Regions from separate parts of the Actinosynnema sp. NPDC023794 genome, predicted to be linked through region 3. Evidence: riboswitches for the same ligand, from Rfam matches in the RefSeq annotation. Region 3 holds a riboswitch; each other region holds the start of a gene.

Region 1 (4,130 bases), on a different contig from region 3:
GCAACGACACCGCGTCGTACCCGGTGACCTCTGCCAGCCACCGCTCCAGGTCACCGACGATGCTCAGCAGCCCTTCCGCGTCCGACGCGGGCGCGAACGGGTGCAGGTCGGCGAACTCCGGCCAGGTGATCGGCTCCATCTCGGCCGTGGCGTTGAGCTTCATGGTGCACGAGCCCAGTGGGATCATGCTGCGGTCCAGCGCCACGTCCTTGTCCGACAACGCGCGCAGGTAGCGCAGCAGCGCGGTCTCGGAGCGGTGCGAGTGGAACACCGGGTGGGTCAGGTAGTCGCTGGTGCGGCGCAGGTCGGCGGGGATGCCGTCGGCGGTGTCGGCGTCCAGGCCGTCCACGTCGGAGACGGTGACGCCGAACGCCGTCCACACCGCGACGAGGTGATCGCGCGTGGTGGTCTCGTCGCACGCGATGGACACCACGTCGTCGTCGACCTGCCACAGGTTCACGCCGAGGTCGCGCGCGGCGGAGACGACGGCGGCGGCGCGGCCCTCCACCCGGGCCCGCACGGTGTCGAAGAACTCGCCGTGCACGATCTCGACGCCGCCCTCCAGCAGACCGGCGGCCAGCACGGTCGCCATCCGGTGGGCGCGGGTCGCGATCGCCTTCAGCCCCTCCGGGCCGTGGTACACCGCGTACATCGACGCGATCACCGCGAGCAGGACCTGCGCGGTGCAGATGTTGCTGGTCGCCTTCTCCCGGCGGATGTGCTGCTCGCGCGTCTGCAGGGCGAGGCGGTAGGCGAGCGAGCCGTCCGCGTCCACGGACACGCCGACGAGCCGTCCGGGCAGCTGCCGCTCCAGGCCCTGGCGCACGGCCATGTAGCCCGCGTGCGGCCCACCGAACCCGATCGGCACGCCGAAGCGCTGCGTGGTGCCGACGACGACGTCCGCGCCGATCTCGCCGGGCGGGCGCAGCAGCGTCAACGCCAGCAGGTCCGCGGCGACCACGGCCTGCGCGCCCGCCTTGTGGATCTCCTCGACGACCGCCGCGTGGTCGCGCACCACGCCGGACGCGCCGGGGTAGGACAGCAGCACGCCGAAGAAGTCGCCGCCGAGGCCGAGCCCTTCGATGCCCTGCGACAGGTCGGCGGTCACGACCTCGATGCCCAGCGGCTCGGCGCGCGTCTCGATGACGGCCAGCGTCTGCGGCAGCGTGTCGGCGTCCACGACGAACTTGTCCGACTTCGACCGCCCCGCGCGGCGGACCAGCGTCATCGCCTCGGCGGCGGCGGTGGACTCGTCCAGCATCGAGGCGTTGGCCAGCGGCAGGCCGGTCAGGTCGGCGACCATCGTCTGGAAGTTCAGCAGGGCTTCGAGGCGGCCCTGGGAGATCTCCGGCTGGTAGGGCGTGTAGGCGGTGTACCAGGCGGGGCTCTCCAGCACGTTGCGGCGGATCACCGGCGGCGTGGTCGTGCCGTAGTAGCCGAGCCCGATCATCTGCGTCATCGGGCGGTTGCGGGAGGCGAGGGCGCGCAGCTCGGCCAGCGCCTCGGTCTCGGTGGCGGGCGCGGGCAGGTCCAGCACCAGGTCGCGCTCGCGGATCGACTCGGGGACGGCGTGCTGCGCCAGTTCCTCCAGCGAGCCGACGCCGATCACGTCGAGGATGCGGGCCAGCTCGGCGGGCCGCGGGCCCACGTGCCGGTCGGCGAACGGGGTGCCGTGCTCGAGTGCGGCGAGGGGGATGCGGTCCTGCGTCATCGGTGCTGGCCTCCAGGGCTCCGGACAGACTTCTGCCGTTGCCCTCCCCCTCTGTCTTCTGCCCGGCGGCGGGCGCCTGAGAGCTTCACCCGGCTGGCGGGTTTGCACCGTCGGCGGGGTCGGTCGGTGGTGGCCGACCCGCTTTCCAGAGGCGTCTCACCCGCACGGTCCTTGCGCCTGAGAGGTTCCGGGGAGGATTTGCTCCTTCGGCGCCGAGGCTGGCTCGGACTCTCCCGCACGGGATAAAGCGACTACGCGCGAAATCGTACCCGGCAGGTGGGTGAGCGGTACCGCCGGCGCGACGTGGATCTCAGTGCGCGCGCCGGTCGTGCCGCCCGGTCATCCCACCGCGTTGCGCCGGTCGGTCAGCCGATGGCCCTGGTCCGCCGGCGACGGGACAGCTCGTCGTCGGCCGGCTCCACGATCTCGGCGCCGTCCGCGCGTTCGGCGGGGAAGTCGTGGATCGTGCCGCTGATCTCCCGCATCGCGCCGGAGACCGCGATGCCGAACACCCCTTGGCCGCCCTGGAGCAGGTCGACCACCTCCTCGGGCGACGTGCACTCGTAGACGGTGGTGCCGTCGCTGAACAACGTGATCCGGGCCAGGTCCTGCACGCCGCGGCGACGCAGGTGGTCGACCGCGACCCGGATGTTCTGCAACGAGACACCGGTGTCCAGCAGCCGCTTGACGACCTTGAGGACCAGGATGTCCTTGAACGAGTAGAGCCGTTGACTGCCGGAGCCGTGGGCACTCCTTATCGTCGGGTTGACCAACCCCGTGCGCGCCCAGTAGTCCAGCTGGCGGTAGGTGATGCCCGCGATCTGGCACGCGGCGGGGCCGCGGTACCCGACCAGTTCGTCCGGCAGCGAGGAGTCCGGGAACAGCTCACCCTGTTCGCCGGATCCGGCCCGGATGGGCGCTTCCTCGACCACGCCTGCCTCCCCTCGGTCCGGTCACGACGACCGGCGACCAACGTGAAGCCGCCGCGGAGTGTTCGGCAGCAACCGAATCACACCGTGGCAATTCACCTGAGTTCGACGGTAAGACCGGGTAGGGGGCAGGTCAACGCGACGCGCTGGGCGTGTCTTGCCTCAACGTGAGGTTGAGGTTGAGAGAGTCGCCGGTCGTAAGCCATTCGAGTGACGTTTAGTGATCGTTTAGCGGGGCGAGGTTGACGTTGTGTAACCCGGAGGCGTGACACCTGGAGGTGGCACGCGGGGTTGATCCACAACGCACCGCACACGCCCGCGGAGGGCCGTTGACGGCGTGGGGCCGTCGTCCCGGCTCTTCGCGCGGCGTTGTGGAGAGCGGCGTGCCCAAGAGGTGAAGAGCGTCCTCGCCGGCGGCCAGATCAGCAGGATGACGGCCGGGGTGGGTGGTTCCGTGCCGGCTCCGTTGTCGTTCGGGTTTCGTGTCATCCCGCCGACCTGGCTCCGGGTGTCGTAGCCCGGAGGGAGGTCGGCGGGATGACACGAAGCCCTCCGCCGGGGAAGGCACGGCATGCCAGTGGGCGGGAGGGCGTGGTGACGAGAGCGGTGGGGGCGACCGGGCTACGTGTCCGCGCCGCGGAAGTCTTCAGGCGAGACGGAGTCGAGGAACTCCCGGAACTTCTCGACCTCGTCCTCCTGCTCGTCCGGGATGATGAGGCCCGCCTCTGCCAGCACCGACTCCTCCGCGTGGATCGGCACGCCGATCCTCAGCGCCAGGGCGACCGAGTCGCTCGGCCGCGCGGACACGCGGATGTCGCCGTCGAAGACGAGTTCCGCGAAGTACGTGCCTTCCTGCAAGTCCGTGATCCGCACCTGCTCCAGCTGCCGGCCGAGGGCTCCGATGACGTCCTTGAGCAGGTCGTGCGTCAACGGCCGGGCAGGACGGACACCTTGCTGCTCCAACGCGATCGCCGTGGCCTCGACCGATCCGATCCAGATCGGCAGGTACCGTTCGCCCTCGGTTTCGCGCAGCAGCAGGATCGGCTGGTTGGCGGGCAGTTCCACCCGCACGCCGACGACGCGCATCTCGCTCATCGGGTCTCGCCTCCCTCAGCGCGCTGAAATTCTGGCGTCCCCGCTACCAACGAGGATCCCCCACGTACTCTTTCGACGCTACCCGCCAAGCGGGCCCTGTGCGCAACCGCCCGCCCGCTTCGGATCACGATGCGGACACGCGTTCACCTCGGCGAAACAGGGCGTCCGACGACCTCGCGCAAACCGACCTTCACCAAGAGTGTGTGCAGCGTTACGGAGAGCGCCGCCAACTCCCGCACCACGTCGTCACGTTCTCGTGACCGGTGCGCCGCGCCGACGACCTGCTCCACCAACCCGATCTCGCGGTCGGCCGCGAGGCGGAACGGGCGCAGGTGGCGCGCGTCCAGGCCGTGCTCGGCCATCGCACGCACGGTCGAGGCGATCTGCACCGCCTC
Region 2 (4,130 bases), on a different contig from region 3:
CGTTGATCAGTCCGATGCCCGCGGTCGGGGTCACCAGGCCGAGCAGCATGCGCAGCGTCGTCGTCTTGCCGGCCCCGTTGGGACCGAGGAAGCCGGTCACCGAACCGGGTTCCACTGTGAAGCTGAGATTCTGCACCGCTGCGACCGGACCGAACTGCTTGGTCAAGTTCTGCACCACGATGCGGCCAGTGCCGTCGTGCACGCGTCCCTCCCGAGTACTCCTACCGGGCGTCATCCTGCCCTAGGAGGGTCACTCGGGGAGGGCATGCCGCGGTTTCGACGCGACCCTCGGTATCTCGGCCGTCGTCTCGACCTCCTTCGAATGGCGCAGCGTGCGCAGCGGACGGCGGCGTTCGCGGTGTGGCAGGCCGTCGCCGATGAGGTGCTGGTGGGCCATCGTCCACACCTGGCACGGCCACTTCTTGTGCCGCAGGACGCCGGGGCACGCGCCGCAGCGGCCGTCCGGATCCGGTTGGTGCACGGTCAACAACAGCCGCCAGCCGTCGGCCAGGCGGTGGATCTCCGACCGCGCGAGCGGCACGAGGGCGTCCGCCTCGCCGCTCTCGGCGGCCTCGTCCAGCAACGCCAGCCGGCGCATCACGGCGGCCCGCAGCGCCTCGTCCACGGCCGTCACATCCTGTCGGCGACTTGGTCGAGCAGGCGGTGCAGCCTGCGCGTCTGCGTGACGGACATCACGGCGGACTCGCCGGGCGGCGCGACCAGCAGCACCCGGTCGTCCTCGACGAGCACGGTCATCGACCGGTCCCGCCCGAACGGGTCGTGGCAGTCGATCCAGCCCTCGGGTTCAGCCATCTGCGCTCCGATCGGAGGAGGCGCGGCAGAGCGCCGCGCGAACGGACGACCCCGCCGGGTAGCCGCGGGGTTCCCGCCCTGTGCATCGGTCGTAGGGCCGTCGTGACTTACCCGTTATCACCCAAGTTCACTCGATTGCTTGAGTTCGTGCACAGCGCGTCGCCGCCGCCGGAACGGATGTCGGCCGGATCGGTGGGGTCACTGGGCAGGGACCCCTGTTCCCGGCTAAGATTGGTCACGCGGCCCGCTCCCAGTGACCCCCAGGCTGGTTGAGCGGGCCGTCTTTCATCGCCGAAGGGCCCCGCTCACGTGCTGTGAGCGGGGCCCTTCGCGCTTGGGGGTCTCAGAGGTCGAGCGGCGTGTGGGTCATCCCGTGCGCCTGCGCGACCGGCAGGTTCGTCAGCAGGCCCTCGTGCGCGTTCAGGCCGTGCGCCAGCGACGCGTCCGCGCGCAGCGCCGCCTCCCAGCCCTGGTCGGCCAGCGCGACGGCGTACGGCAGCGTCACGTTGGTCAGCGCGTAGGTCGACGTCCGCGGCACGGCGCCGGGCATGTTCGCCACGCAGTAGAAGACGGTGTCGTGCACCTGGTAGGTCGGGTCGGCGTGCGTGGTCGGGCGCGAGTCGGCGAAGCAGCCGCCCTGGTCGATCGCGATGTCCACGAGGACGGAGCCGGGCTTCATGTCGGCCACCAGCTCGTTGCTGACCAGCTTCGGCGCCTTCGCGCCGGGCACCAGCACCGCGCCGATGACCAGGTCGGCCTCGCGCACGGCCTGCTCGACGGAGTACCGGTTGGACGTCACGGTGCGCAGGCGGCCCTGGTAGAGGGCGTCGATGTGGCGCAGCCGGTCGACGTTGGTGTCCAGGATCTGCACGTCCGCGCCCATGCCGACGGCGATCGCCGCCGCGTTCAGGCCCGCCACGCCGCCGCCGATCACGACCACCCGCGCCGGGTGCACGCCGGGCACGCCGCCGGGCAGCACGCCGCGCCCGCCGGACGGCTTCATCAGGGAGAACGCGCCCACCTGCGGCGCGAGCCTGCCCGCCACCTCGGACATCGGCGCCAGCAGCGGCAGCGCGCCGTTCGCCGACTGCACGGTCTCGTAGGCGACGGCGGTGGTGCCGGAGTCCAGCAGCGCCTGCGTCAGCGGCCGGTCGGCGGCCAGGTGCAGGTACGTGAACAGGACCTGGCCCTGGCGCAGCCGCGGGTACTCCTCGGCGATCGGCTCCTTGACCTTGAGCACCAGGTCGCCCTCGGCCCACACGTCGTCCGCGGTGGCCAGCACCTTCGCGCCCGCGGCCAGGTACTCCTCGTCGGTGATGGCCGAACCGAGGCCCGCGCCGGCCTCGACCACCACGTCGTGACCGCGCTGCGTCAGCTCGTGCGCGCCCGCCGGGGTCAGCGCGACGCGGTACTCGTGGTTCTTGATCTCGCGGGGGACGGCGATCCGCACGGTGGGCTCCTTCGGCCGGTGTTACACCAAAGGTCCGGTAACGGGTGTTCGGTGTCATCGTGCGGCCGGCACCAACGCACCCCTGCGCCACTGTGCCGATCGAACAAGTCCGACGGTGCGTTGACACCCGTCGTGCCGGGCACCTAGCGTGCGGGCCAACCAACTGAACATCGGCCGCGGCGCGCCAGGAGCGCCGGAACCCGCGCGGGAGAGACCTCGGTGAACGTGCCGGGGCGCCGAAGGAGCAAGTACCCCGCACACTCTCAGGCAGCGAGAACCGCTCGGGTGAGGCGACTCTGGAAAGCGCACGTCCGCGCACCCACGGTGCAAGCCGCCGCTCCGGCGTCGGTGAAGCTCTCAGGTCCCAGGACAGAGTGGGGCTCTGGTGGACCTTGCCGTGAGGGAGCGCTGTCGTGACTTTTCCGGACAACCTGCTGTACACGCCCGAGCACGAGTGGGTGGACTGGGCGCCGGGTACCCAGGACCCCGTGGCGGTCGGCATCACGTCGTACGCGGCGGAGTCGTTGGGTGACATCGTGTTCGTGGAGCTGCCCGAGGTCGGCGCCGTGGTGAAGTCCGGCGAGGTGTGCGGCGAGCTGGAGTCGACCAAGTCGGTCAGCGACCTGTACGCGCCGATCAGCGGCGAGGTGGTGGAGGTCAACCGGGCCGCCGTCGACGACCCGTCGTTGATCAACAACGACCCGTACGGGGCCGGGTGGCTGTTCAAGGTGGCCGTGACGGACGCGTCCGGGTTGCTGACCGCGGCGAAGTACGCGGAACTGACCGGGGACTGAGGTCATGGCGATCAGCGTGTTCGACCTGTTCTCCGTGGGCATCGGACCGTCGAGCTCGCACACGGTGGGCCCGATGCGCGCGGCGATGATGTTCGCGGAACGGCTGCGGCCCTCGTTGGCCTCGGTCGACCGGGTGCACGTGGAGCTGTTCGGCTCGCTCGGCGCGACCGGGCACGGGCACGGCAGCCCGAAGGCGGTGGTGCTCGGCCTGGAGGGCAGCCGGCCGGAGGAGGTCGACCCGGAGGAGGCCGAACGGCGGCTGGCGGAGATCCGCGCCACGGGGCGGCTGCGGCTGGCGGGGGCGCGGGAGATCGCGTTCACCGAGGACGCCGACCTGGTGATGCACCGGCGGAAGTCGTTGCCGCTGCACCCCAACGGGATGAGCTTCACCGCCCACTCGGGTGACGTCGTGGTCGACTCGGCGGTGTACTACTCCGTCGGCGGCGGGTTCGTGGTGGACGACACGGCCACCGGAGCGGACCGGATCAAGCCCGACGAGACGCCGGTCGCGCACCCGTTCCACACGGGTGACGAGCTGCTGGCGCGGTGCCGGGAGACCGGGCTGTCGATCAGCGAGGTCATGCTCGCCAACGAGCGGTCGTGGCGCGACGAGGAGTCGGTGCGCTCGGAGTTGTTGCGCATCTGGGACGTGATGCAGGAGTGCGTCGAGCGCGGCTGCACGCAGACCGGCGTGCTGCCCGGTGGCTTGAAGGTGCGGCGGCGCGCGGCCGAGATGCGGCAGCGGATGGCCGCCGAGCACTACGCCACGGACCCGTTGCGGGTGATGGACTGGGTGACCCTGTTCGCGTTGGCGGTGAACGAGGAGAACGCCGCGGGTGGCCGCGTGGTGACCGCGCCGACCAACGGCGCGGCCGGCATCGTGCCCGCGGTGCTGCACTACTACACCCGGTTCGTGCCGGGCGCGTCCGACGACGGCGTGGTGCGGTTCCTGCTGACGGCGGGCGCGGTCGGCGTGCTGTTCAAGGAGAACGCGTCGATCTCCGGCGCCGAGGTCGGGTGCCAGGGCGAGGTCGGTTCGGCGTGCTCGATGGCGGCGGGCGGGCTGGCCGAGG
Region 3 (4,130 bases):
CGTGTTCCAGTGGCCGCTGTTCGGCCTCTTCCCCGCGTTCATGGTGTGGCGCATCCGCAGGCTGGACGCCCGCCGCAAGGCCGAGGACGCCGCCGCGGCGACCGGGGCCGCCGACGAGGCCGCGCCGGAGCCGGTGGCCGTGCCGCCGCGGCCGGTCGTTACCGTTGAACCCGTCAGAGCGCCCGTGCGGGACGACGAGGACGAAGAGCTCGCGGCCTACAACCGCATGCTCGCCGAACTCAACGCGCGGGACCAGCGGTGAGCGAAGGTAGGGCGATGAGCGGCGCGTTGACCAGGTTCCGGTTCATGGCTTACGTGGTCGGTGTCGGGCTGCTGCTGCTCGTGGTCGCGATGATCGTCAAGTACGCGGGCGGCGACACGGGCATGATGCAGGTCGTCGGCCCGGTCCACGGCTTCCTGTACGCGGTGTACCTGGTGCTCACCGTCGACCTCGCGCTCAAGTCCCGCTGGTCGATCAAGGGCACGGTGCTGGTGCTGCTCGCGGGCACGATCCCGTTCGTGTCGTTCTACGCCGAGCGCAAGGTGGTCGAGAGCGTCCGGGCCGAGAAGAGCCTGTGACCGGGGTTGACCCCGCCCGCCGTGCGCCCCTAGCGTCTGGCGGTACCAACTGAACACGGCCGTCGATGTCGCGCGGGAGAGTCCCCGAGCGGGGCGCCGAAGGAGCAACTCCTCCCCGGAATCTCTCAGGCACAGGTACCGCGCGACGAAGGCAACTCTGGAAAGCAGGCGCGCCGCGGCGCGCCTCACCCACGGTGCAAGCCACCCCCACCGGGTGGTGAAGCTCTCAGGCTCATGGCAGAGGGGGAGGCTCACTCGACGAGGAGTCTCCGGTGGACCGTGTCATCCTTTCGCTCGTGAATCGCTCGGACGTGCCCGCCCGTCGACCCGACCGGTCGGCCCGTCGGCATGTCCGCACCCAGGGAGGGCCCGCCTGATGGAAAGCCGCCGCACACCCCTGCACGCCGAACACGAGGCGCTGGGCGCCATGTTCACCGACTTCGCGGGCTGGCGGATGCCGCTGCGCTACGACAGCGAGCTGGCCGAGCACCACGCGGTGCGCACGTCGGCGGGCCTGTTCGACCTGACCCACATGGGTGAGATCCTGCTCACCGGCCCGGAGGCGGGCGCCGCGCTCGACCACGCCCTGGTCGGCCACGCGTCCGCGATCGGCGTCGGCCGCGCCCGGTACACGATGATCTGCCAGGCCGACGGCGGCGTCATCGACGACCTGATCGTGTACCGCACGGGTGACACCGAGTACCTCGTCGTCGCCAACGCCTCGAACGCCGCCGTCGTGCACGAGGCCCTGGTCGAGCGGGCCGAGGGCTTCGACGCGGTGGTCGCGGACAAGTCGACCGACTACGCGCTGCTCGCCGTGCAGGGCCCGAAGGCCACCGCCATCCTCGCCGGCCTCACGCCGACCGACCTGGCCGCGGTGAAGTACTACGCGTCGTACCCGACCGAGGTCGCGGGCAAGCCCGTGCTGCTGGCCCGCACCGGCTACACCGGCGAGGACGGCTTCGAGCTGTTCGTCGCGCCGGACGACGCCGCGCACGTGTGGCAGGCCCTGCTGGAGGCGGGCGCGCCGCACGACCTCAAGCCCGCCGGCCTCGGCTGCCGCGACACGCTGCGGCTGGAGGCGGGCATGCCGCTGTACGGCAACGAGCTCGGCCGCGATCGCACGCCGTTCCAGGCGAACCTCGGCCGCGTGGTGAAGCTGGACAAGCCGGGCGACTTCGTCGGCCGCGACGCGCTGGCCGCCGCCGCCGAGCGGGGCGTGGACCAGGTCCTGGTCGGCTTGAAGACCACCTCCCGCCGCGCGCCGCGGCACGGCTACCCCGTGCTGGACGCCTCCGGCGCCCGGATCGGCGAGGTGACCAGCGGCGCGTTGTCGCCGACCCTGGGCTACTCGGTGGCGATGGCCTACGTGGCGGTCGGCAGCACCGAGCCCGGCACCCGGCTGTCGGTGGACGTCCGCGGCAAGCACGAGCCGGTCGAAGTCGTCGCACTGCCCTTCTACAAGCGCACCTCGTAAGGGAGACCCCACACATGTCCGAGCACTTCAACACCTCCCTCGCGGAGTTCGACCCGGAGGTCGCGAACGCCGTCGCCGCCGAGCTGCACCGGCAGCAGAGCACGCTGGAGATGATCGCCTCGGAGAACTTCACGCCGGTGTCGGTGCTGCAGGCGCAGGGGTCGGTGCTGACGAACAAGTACGCCGAGGGCTACCCCGGCCGGCGCTACTACGGCGGTTGCGAGAACGTCGACGTGATCGAGCGGCTGGCGATCGAGCGGGTCAAGGCGCTGTTCGGCGCCGGTTTCGCGAACGTGCAGCCGCACTCGGGCGCGCAGGCCAACGCGTGCGCGATGTTCGCCCTGCTCCAGCCGGGCGACACGATCCTGGGCCTCGACCTCGCGCACGGCGGCCACCTCACCCACGGCATGCGGATCAACTTCTCCGGCAAGCTCTACAACGTGGTGCCCTACCACGTGTCGGAGACCGACGGCCGCGTCGACATGGCCGAGGTGGAGCGGCTGGCGACCGAGCACCGGCCGAAGCTGATCGTGGCCGGCTGGTCGGCGTACCCGCGTCAGCTGGACTTCGCGGAGTTCCGCCGGATCGCCGACTCGGTGGGCGCGTACCTGATGGTGGACATGGCGCACTTCGCCGGCCTGGTGGCGGCGGGCCTGCACCCGAGCCCCGTGCCGCACGCGCACGTCGTGACCACGACCACGCACAAGACGCTCGGCGGCCCGCGCGGCGGCGTGATCCTGACCAACGAGGCCGACCTGGCGAAGAAGATCAACTCGGCGGTGTTCCCCGGTCAGCAGGGCGGCCCGCTGGAGCACGTGATCGCGGGCAAGGCGGTGGCGTTCAAGCACGCCGCGTCGCCCGAGTTCGCCGACCGCCAGCGCCGCACGGTCGAGGGCGCGAAGATCCTCGCCGAGCGGCTGTCGCAGCCCGACGCGGCGGCGGTGGGTGTGAAGGTGCTCACCGGCGGCACGGACGTGCACCTCGTGCTGGTGGACCTGGTGGCGTCCGAGCTGGACGGCAAGCAGGCCGAGGACCGGCTGCACGAGGTGGGCATCACGGTCAACCGCAACGCGGTGCCGAACGACCCGCGCCCGCCGATGGTGACCTCCGGCCTGCGCATCGGCACGCCGGCGCTGGCCACGCGCGGGTTCGGCGCGGCCGACTTCGCCGAGGTGTCGGACGTCATCGCGGCGGCGTTGCAGCCCTCGCCGGACCTGGCGGAGCTGCGGGCGCGCGTCGAGGTGCTGGCGGCCAAGCACCCGCTGTACCCGACCGTGTGAACCACGACACGAAATAGTTCGCGCTTACTGGAGGTTGTCCCGTGCGCAACCCGCGTACGGGACAACCGAAAGAGGCACCATGACCGCGACCCTCGACTCCTTGGCCCTGCCGCGCGACGCGCAGGACCTGCTGTTCCGCGAGGCCCGCACGGCGAACGCGTTCACCGACGAGCCGGTGACCGATGAGCAGCTCCGCGACGTCTACGACCTCGTGAAGTGGGGCCCGACCGCGATGAACAGCCAGCCGCTGCGCGTGCTGCTCGTCCGGGGCGAGGACGCCAAGGCCCGCCTCGCGCCGCACATGGCGGAGGGCAACCGGGCCAAGACCCTGGCCGCGCCGGTGACCGCGGTCCTGGCGGCCGACACCGACTTCCACGAGCACCTGGCCACGACGTTCCCGCACTACCCGGGCGCGAAGGCGGCGTTCGCGGACGACGCGACGCGCACCGAGGCGGCGAAGACGAGCGCGCTGCTCCAGGTCGGCTACTTCATCGTCGGCGTCCGCGCGGCCGGCCTCGCCGCTGGACCGATGAGCGGCTTCGACGCCGAGGGCGTGCGCCGCGAGTTCTTCGCCGGCACGAACCAGCTGCCCCTGGTGATCGTCAACATCGGACACCCGGACCACTCCGGCACGCACCCGCGCAACCCGCGCCTGGACCTCGCCGACGCCGTCCGCACCGTCTGACGCCTCGGCGCACGCCGTGCCGCCGTTCCCGGGGCGTCGTCGAGTCCGCGATGCGACGCCCTGATCCCCCGGCCAACCCCGGGCCGGGGGATCAGGGCGAGACACAGTG

Evidence for each region. A riboswitch is a leader RNA that binds a small molecule or an ion and turns the genes downstream of it on or off. The one in region 3 is predicted to bind glycine.
Region 1: it holds a riboswitch for glycine, as region 3 does, so the genes downstream of both, gcvP (aminomethyl-transferring glycine dehydrogenase) here and gcvT (glycine cleavage system aminomethyltransferase GcvT) in region 3, are expected to answer to the same signal.
Region 2: it holds a riboswitch for glycine, as region 3 does, so the genes downstream of both, gcvH (glycine cleavage system protein GcvH) here and gcvT (glycine cleavage system aminomethyltransferase GcvT) in region 3, are expected to answer to the same signal.

The regions. Positions count from the first base shown of each region.
Region 1 is NZ_JBFAFR010000034.1:12,192-16,321, forward strand. Features, by position in the region: gene gcvP (aminomethyl-transferring glycine dehydrogenase) at 1-1,711, opposite strand, end outside; glycine riboswitch at 1,867-1,957, opposite strand; gene AB0H12_RS38525 (MerR family transcriptional regulator) at 2,077-2,643, opposite strand; gene AB0H12_RS38530 (bifunctional nuclease family protein) at 3,262-3,735, opposite strand; gene ftsR (transcriptional regulator FtsR) at 3,879-4,130, opposite strand, start outside.
Region 2 is NZ_JBFAFR010000032.1:66,513-70,642, forward strand. Features, by position in the region: gene AB0H12_RS37825 (ABC transporter ATP-binding protein) at 1-202, opposite strand, end outside; gene AB0H12_RS37830 (hypothetical protein) at 251-625, opposite strand; gene AB0H12_RS37835 (hypothetical protein) at 631-813, opposite strand; gene ald (alanine dehydrogenase) at 1,157-2,263, opposite strand; glycine riboswitch at 2,459-2,553, shown strand; gene gcvH (glycine cleavage system protein GcvH) at 2,677-3,057, shown strand; gene AB0H12_RS37850 (L-serine ammonia-lyase) at 3,062-4,130, shown strand, end outside.
Region 3 is NZ_JBFAFR010000002.1:628,004-632,133, forward strand. Features, by position in the region: gene AB0H12_RS07530 (hypothetical protein) at 1-262, shown strand, start outside; gene AB0H12_RS07535 (DUF3817 domain-containing protein) at 277-579, shown strand; glycine riboswitch at 643-730, shown strand; gene gcvT (glycine cleavage system aminomethyltransferase GcvT) at 956-2,056, shown strand; gene glyA (serine hydroxymethyltransferase) at 2,071-3,336, shown strand; gene AB0H12_RS07550 (malonic semialdehyde reductase) at 3,416-4,021, shown strand.